3 regions of the Leclercia sp. S52 genome follow, and region 3 is predicted to be linked to each of the others. Evidence: predicted binding sites of a transcription regulator. Region 3 holds the regulator's gene; each other region holds the start of a gene.
The links. Region 3 encodes Fur, which represses iron uptake genes when iron is present. Its sites were predicted from a motif close to ATAATAATGAGAACNACTATCAA; they were not measured.
Positions count from the first base shown of each region.

Region 1: sufA (Fe-S cluster assembly scaffold SufA) is a predicted target of Fur. The motif match lies at 1,292-1,314, and genes of this name have one in related genera.
Region 2: sodA (superoxide dismutase [Mn]) is a predicted target of Fur. The motif match lies at 1,041-1,063, and genes of this name have one in related genera.

Region 1 covers NZ_CP152474.1:2,008,948-2,011,217, reverse strand. The annotation lists gene sufB (Fe-S cluster assembly protein SufB) at 1-875, opposite strand, end outside; gene sufA (Fe-S cluster assembly scaffold SufA) at 884-1,252, opposite strand; gene menI (1,4-dihydroxy-2-naphthoyl-CoA hydrolase) at 2,000-2,270, opposite strand, start outside.
Region 2 covers NZ_CP152474.1:4,820,049-4,822,318, reverse strand. The annotation lists gene rhaS (HTH-type transcriptional activator RhaS) at 1-28, shown strand, start outside; gene rhaR (HTH-type transcriptional activator RhaR) at 103-951, shown strand; gene sodA (superoxide dismutase [Mn]) at 1,137-1,757, shown strand; gene yiiM (6-hydroxyaminopurine reductase) at 1,834-2,270, shown strand, end outside.
Region 3 covers NZ_CP152474.1:1,324,962-1,327,231, reverse strand. The annotation lists gene fldA (flavodoxin FldA) at 1-372, shown strand, start outside; gene fur (ferric iron uptake transcriptional regulator) at 664-1,110, shown strand; gene chiQ (ChiQ/YbfN family lipoprotein) at 1,236-1,571, opposite strand; gene chiP (chitoporin) at 1,616-2,270, opposite strand, start outside.

The DNA of each region.
Region 1 (2,270 bases), 680 kb from region 3:
TTATCCCCCGGGAACCAGTTCTGCACCGTCGAGTATTTCACCTCGGCGTCTTTGTGGATGATGACTTCAACTACCGCCGCGTGCAGTTGATAGCTGTCGCGTACCGGGGCGGAACAGCCCTCGATATAGCTGACGTAGCTGCCCTCATCGGCCACCAGGATGGTGCGTTCAAACTGGCCGGTTTTCTCGGCGTTGATGCGAAAATAGGTCGACAGCTCCATCGGGCAGCGCACGCCCTTCGGCACATAGATAAAGGTGCCGTCGGAGGCCACCGCCGCGTTGAGTGCCGCAAAGAAGTTATCGTTGCCCGGCACCACGGTGCCGAGGTACTTCTTCACCAGTTCCGGGTGATCGTGGATGGCTTCGCCAAAGGAGCAGAAGATGATCCCCTGTTCGCCCAGCTTTTCCCGGTAGGTGGTAGCCACCGAGACGGAGTCGAAGATGGCGTCCACCGCCACCTCACGCCCTTCGCGCACCGGCACGCCGAGCTGCTCGAAGGCCTCTTCCACCTCTTTGCTTAAAAAGGCGTTGGCCCCGGTCTGCTGCACTGCACCGGGCTCAGAGGCGCAGGTGTCGTCGCAGTTGCCGCACGAGGGCGCAGAGTAGTAGCTGTAATCCTGATAGTTCAGCTTATCGTAGTGCGCCTTCAGCCAGTGCGGCTCTTCCATCTCCAGCCAGGCGTTGAACGCATTCAGGCGGAACTCCAGCATCCAGTCTGGTTCGTTGCGCTTGGCGGAAATCGCGCGGATGACCTCTTCATTGATCCCTTTTGCCAGCTCATCGGTCTGCAGGTGGGTGAAGAAGCCCTCTTTGTAATTAATATGGCCGCCGGACCAGGTGTTGACGTCGTCAGTTGCTTCAGTATGTCGAGACATAATACCGCCTATACCCCAAAACTTTCGCCGCAGCCGCATTCGTTCTGGGCTTTCGGGTTATTGAATTTGAATAACTGGTTTAAGCCTTCGCGCACGTAATCCACTTCGGTGCCGTCAATAAACGGCATCGCCTGCAAGGGCACATACAGTCGGGCACCGTCCTGCTCGAATAGCAGGTCGTCTTTAGCCGGTTCGCTGACGGTATCCAGCACATAACCAAACCCGGCGCAGCCGGTGGTCTTAACGCCTAACCGCACGCCCAGCATGCCTGCCTGTTTGCTCACCAGTTCGCGGATGTGCGCCGCGGCGGCAGGCGTAAGCGACAATCCACGCCACGCAAATTCTGTCGGATCAAATGTTTCTGAATGCTGTTGCATAAATCCACCTCTTGTATTGCGCCCCCAGGGCATAACACCATGTTAGTGATAATGATTATCACTTCAACCCCTCAGTTGCAGGGGCATTCGGCTTAACCGCCCTTTTTGGCTACTTTCATTAAGCATAGACCCTGCTACGGGGGTTAACAGGGATGATCACATTTACTCAACATATTGATCATAAGAGGAATTTTTCGTTAATTCGCGGCTGAACGGGATAAATGCAAAATATGTATAGAAAATACCAATTATTGGGATAGGGTCAGTGCCCCTCTGGCTGCTCTTACCTGTAAGTGGATTCTGAAAGAGCCCCGGAGTGGGCTCTTGATAGCCTCCGGGTGCGCTATCCTTGCCATATAAGGTCAGCATCAGGAGGGAATATGCTCACTGCACTGTTGATAACCGCCACCCTTGCCGTGGTCATTACCGGCCTGGTCATTCTGTCCGCCATGCAGGATCTAAGAGACGATTATTGAAGGTAAACAAAAGGCCGCGGATGCGGCCTTTTGTTTTTTTAAAAACGTGTAAAAAAAGAAAACCCTTAAGACTACCGGGGGTAACCTTAAGGGTTTCTTGCTCCATCCGGCGCTTATCTCCGGCACTCATCATGGCTTAGCTCTTGAAGGAGCATAGGAATAGTCTCATAAATTTTGATGAGCGAATTAACATAAATTGCGGCCCTTCGGGAATCCGCGCTATTTCAACAAGATGGAAAAGAAAAAAAGGCCGCTTGCGCGGCCTTCTGCTTTACACCACCGCGGTAGTAAGTCGTGACGAGCAGCACAGACGCTGCTGTTCATCGAAGATATCAATCTGCCACACCTGATGTCGCCCGCCGGTATGCAGGGCACGACAGACGCCGCGCACCCGGCCGCTGCGCACGGAACGAATGTGGTTGGCATTTACCTCCAGCCCCACCACCTTCTGCTCCCCTTCGGTGCAGAGATACCCCGCCACCGAACCCAGGGTTTCGGCCAGCACCACCGATGCGCCGCCGTGCAGCAGACCAAACGGCTGA
Region 2 (2,270 bases), 1.4 Mb from region 3:
CCAGGGCCGGGATGCCTCGCTTCAGTAACGCGAGGAAAATCACCGTTTTATTGCCGCAAACCGGGTAATAATGTCAGGTTGTTCCCGGGTAGAGGTTGTGATGTGGCTGGACAGTTGATTCTTCGCAGAGCCGATTTTTTTGCATCCGCCGCCCAGGCCGTCGCGGTCGCGGACCGCTATCCGCAAAATGTCTTTGCCGAACACACCCACGATTTCTGCGAGCTGGTGCTGGTGTGGCGCGGCAACGGACTGCATATCCTCAACGATCGCCCCTACCGCATCACCCGGGGCGACCTGTTTTATATCCGCGCGGAAGACAAACACTCCTACGCCTCGGTCAACGATCTGGTGCTGCAGAACATCATCTACTGCCCCGACCGGCTGAAGCTCAACGTGGACTGGGGAGCGAACATACCGGGCTTTCTTAACGCGCGCGGTGCCCCGCACTGGCGGCTGGGCAGCAACGGCATGGCGCAGGTGCGCCCGGTGATCGCTCAGCTGGAGCAGGAGAGCCTGAAGAACGATCCCCACGCGTTCGATATGGCCGAGCTGCTGTTTGCCCAGCTGACGATCATGCTCAAACGCTACCGCTACGCCCCGGATAACCCCGCCGCCAGCGAGCCGGAAGCGCTGCTGGATAAGCTGATCACCGCCCTGGCGGGCAGCCTGAACCGCAGCTTTGTGCTGGAGAAGTTTTGCGAGCAGGAGCAGTGCAGCGAGCGCGCCCTGCGCCAGCAGTTCCGCACCCAGACCGGCATGACGGTGAACCACTACCTGCGCCAGCTGCGCATCTGCCACGCGCAGTATCTGCTACAACATACCGAGCTGATGGTCAGCGAAGTCGCCATGCAGTGCGGCTTTGAGGACAGTAATTACTTCTCGGTGGTGTTTAACCGCGAAGTGGGGATGACCCCGGTTCAGTGGCGTCACCGCAGCCATCACGCGGCGTAACAGAATGCCCGCTCGTCCCTGAGGTCCACCGCACGCCCCGCCAGATCAGTCACATAACGAAAAGTTATATCCTTATTAAAACTACGGCATTGATAAACATTTTCAATATCATTTAATTAACTATAATGAACCAACTGCTTACGCGGCATTAACACGTTTGCCGCCCGACAATAATGGAGATGATTATGAGCTATACCCTGCCATCCCTGCCGTACGCTTACGACGCCCTTGAGCCGCATTTCGACAAGCAGACGATGGAAATCCATCACACTAAACACCACCAGACTTACGTTAACAACGCCAACGCGGCGCTGGAAAGCCTGCCAGAGTTCGCCAGCCTGCCTGCTGAAGAGCTGATCACCAAACTGGATCAACTGCCAGCTGACAAGAAAACCGTTCTGCGTAACAACGCGGGCGGCCACGCTAACCACAGCTTCTTCTGGAAAGGCCTGAAAACTGGCACCACCCTGCAGGGCGACCTGAAATCCGCTATCGAGCGCGACTTCGGCTCCGTTGATAACTTCAAAGCTGAGTTTGAAAAAGCCGCTGCTACCCGTTTCGGCTCTGGCTGGGCGTGGCTGGTACTGAAAGGCGACAAACTGGCTGTGGTTTCTACCGCGAACCAGGACTCCCCGCTGATGGGTGAAGCAATCTCTGGCGCATCCGGTTTCCCAATCGTGGGCCTGGACGTGTGGGAACACGCTTACTACCTGAAATTCCAGAACCGTCGCCCGGACTACATCAAAGCCTTCTGGGACGTGGTGAACTGGGACGAAGCAGCAGCACGTTTCGCCGCTAAAAAATAAGGTTGCAAAGCCGCCTGTGAGAAGCGAGTCTGATGACTCGCTTTTTTTATACCCACAATCTGCGTAAGGAGTCGCGATGAACTACCCCGTTAACGTATTTACCGGAAAAATAAGGGATTACGACGGCAGTCGCCCGAGCGCGATTGCCAAACTGCAGGTTGACGGCGAACTCACCCTCACCGAAAAGGGGCTGGCGGGCGATGAGCAGGCGGAGAAGAAGATCCACGGCGGGCCGGAACGCGCGCTGTGCCACTATCCGCGCGAGCATTATCAGCACTGGGCGAGCGAATATCCCGCCCAGGCCGGGCTTTTTGTCGCGCCGGCGTTCGGCGAAAACCTCTCAACCGAGGGGCTGACGGAGAAGAACGTCTTTATCGGGGATATCTTTCGCTGGGGCGAGGCCCTGATCCAGGTGACCCAGCCGCGTTCGCCGTGCTTCAAGCTCAACTTCCACTTCGGCATTAATGACATGGCCACGCAGATGCAGAATGCCGCGAAAACCGGCTGGCTCTA
Region 3 (2,270 bases):
ATCCCGACCTGGTATTACGGTGAAGCGCAGTGTGACTGGGACGATTTCTTCCCGTCTCTGGAAGAGATCGACTTTAACGGCAAGCTGGTTGCCCTGTTCGGCTGTGGCGATCAGGAAGACTACGCAGAGTACTTCTGTGATGCCCTCGGCACCATTCGCGATATCATAGAGCCACGCGGCGCGGTGATTGTAGGCCACTGGCCAACTGCCGGTTACCACTTCGAGGCCTCTAAAGGTCTGGCCGATGATAATAACTTTGTGGGCCTCGCCATTGACGAAGATCGCCAGCCGGAACTGACCGCTGAACGCGTCGACAAATGGGTAAAACAGATTCGCGAAGAGCTGCACCTCGACGACATCCTTAATGCCTGATGATGTCGCGGCGCAACGCTAAAGTTGCGCCGCATCGATAGGTAATACCAATCAAAATAATTGCTACAAATTTTTAACTTTTGCTGCCATACCTGTACAATGATCCAGGAGTAAACGGGGAACCTTGTAACAACTTTGTTGGCGGTACCACGTTTTTATAAGCATACTTTACTTGAGACTTGCAGTTTTCATTACGTCATGGCAGTTCTATAATGAGACGCATTATCCCAGGTGCATTTTCTGTCACTTCTTCTTTAGAAGTGAATCGTTTAGCAACAGGACAGATTCCGCATGACTGACAACAATACCGCATTAAAGAAGGCCGGACTGAAAGTCACGCTTCCACGGTTAAAAATCCTGGAAGTGCTTCAGGGTCCGGATAACCATCATGTCAGTGCGGAAGACTTATACAAGCGTCTGATCGACATGGGCGAAGAGATTGGTTTGGCTACCGTTTACCGTGTACTGAACCAGTTCGACGATGCAGGCATCGTTACGCGTCATAATTTCGAAGGCGGTAAATCCGTGTTTGAACTGACGCAGCAGCATCACCACGATCACCTGATTTGCCTCGACTGCGGCAAAGTGATCGAATTCAGCGATGATTCCATCGAATTACGTCAGCGCGAAATTGCCGCACGTCATGGCATTCGTCTGACCAACCACAGTCTGTACCTGTACGGCCACTGTGCCGAAGGCGACTGCCGCGAAGATGACCACGCGCACGACACGAAATAATCTTTGCACTGATTCTGAGCCAACCTGACGGTTGGCTTTTTTTTTGCCTTTTACAGGCAAAAAAAAGAGCCCGGTGGCGCTACGCTTACGCGGGCCTACGGGCTCTGGGTGTGGCAAACAGCAGATTACTTCGCGTTGTTGTTGCTACGAATTTCCTGCCAAATCTTATCGCAGTTTTTGGTCACATCCTGATTGTTACCCGTCTTACGCGCCTGAATACAGGCCTGGTAATCCGCCACCCGGACGGTTTCCTGAGTCGCAAACTGCTCGTGCGCCTTCTCCTGACGCAGCACGTTCAGCACGCTCTGACAGGCTTCGATCTTTTCTGGTGACCCTTCAGCGGTATTGATGCACGCGCTGTAGGCCTCTTTCAGACGGGTGTCTTCTTTCTGGGTCTGGGGTTGTGCGCAGGCGGCCAGTCCTGATGCCAGCACCGCAACCAGTACGATTTTTTTCAGCATAGCGGTCTCCAGTCAGGCGGGGATCGTCCCCGCCTGGCTTGTCATCAGAAGATGGTGAACGGGGCGATAACCATAAACTTCACGTCACGCTCATCCTGGAAGATGTTGCCGTAACCGCCGCCGTAGCTTGGGATATCGGAGTGGTTGTCATACTGCGTGAAGTGCAGTTTGAACATGGTCCCTTTCGCGCGACCGTCCTGCAGGGTGTAGATCGCATCCAGGCTGTAGGCAGATTCCTTGATCTTGTTGGAGGCGATATCTTCACGCTGACCGGCGCTGTTGATTAACCAGTCTGCCGGTTTCGCATCCCAGGCGTAGACGTAAGACGCGCCGACGCTCCAGCCCGCCAGGTTCCAGTTGCTCAGGTCATACATGGCACCGAAGAAGACCGCTTTTTCGCCGTTGGCGTTAAAGTCGGAGCGGTTATCCCACCACACGTCCAGACGCCCGTTGGAAGAGGCGTAGGTTGGGGTCATACGCTGCAGGAAGTAGCCCTGCTGCCCTTCCGCCTTGACGTAAGTCCCTTCCAGACGTAAATCGACCTGGCCGACCTTGTAACCCAGCGTCAGCGCCTGCAGCCATGCCGTACCGTCGTAGATATCGTTCACGGTGCCGCTGTCGGCTTTATCACGCGTGCCGTAGAACTGATAGCTGGTAGAGAGCGGGCCGCCGATGATATCCAGCTTGTAGCTGGCTTTG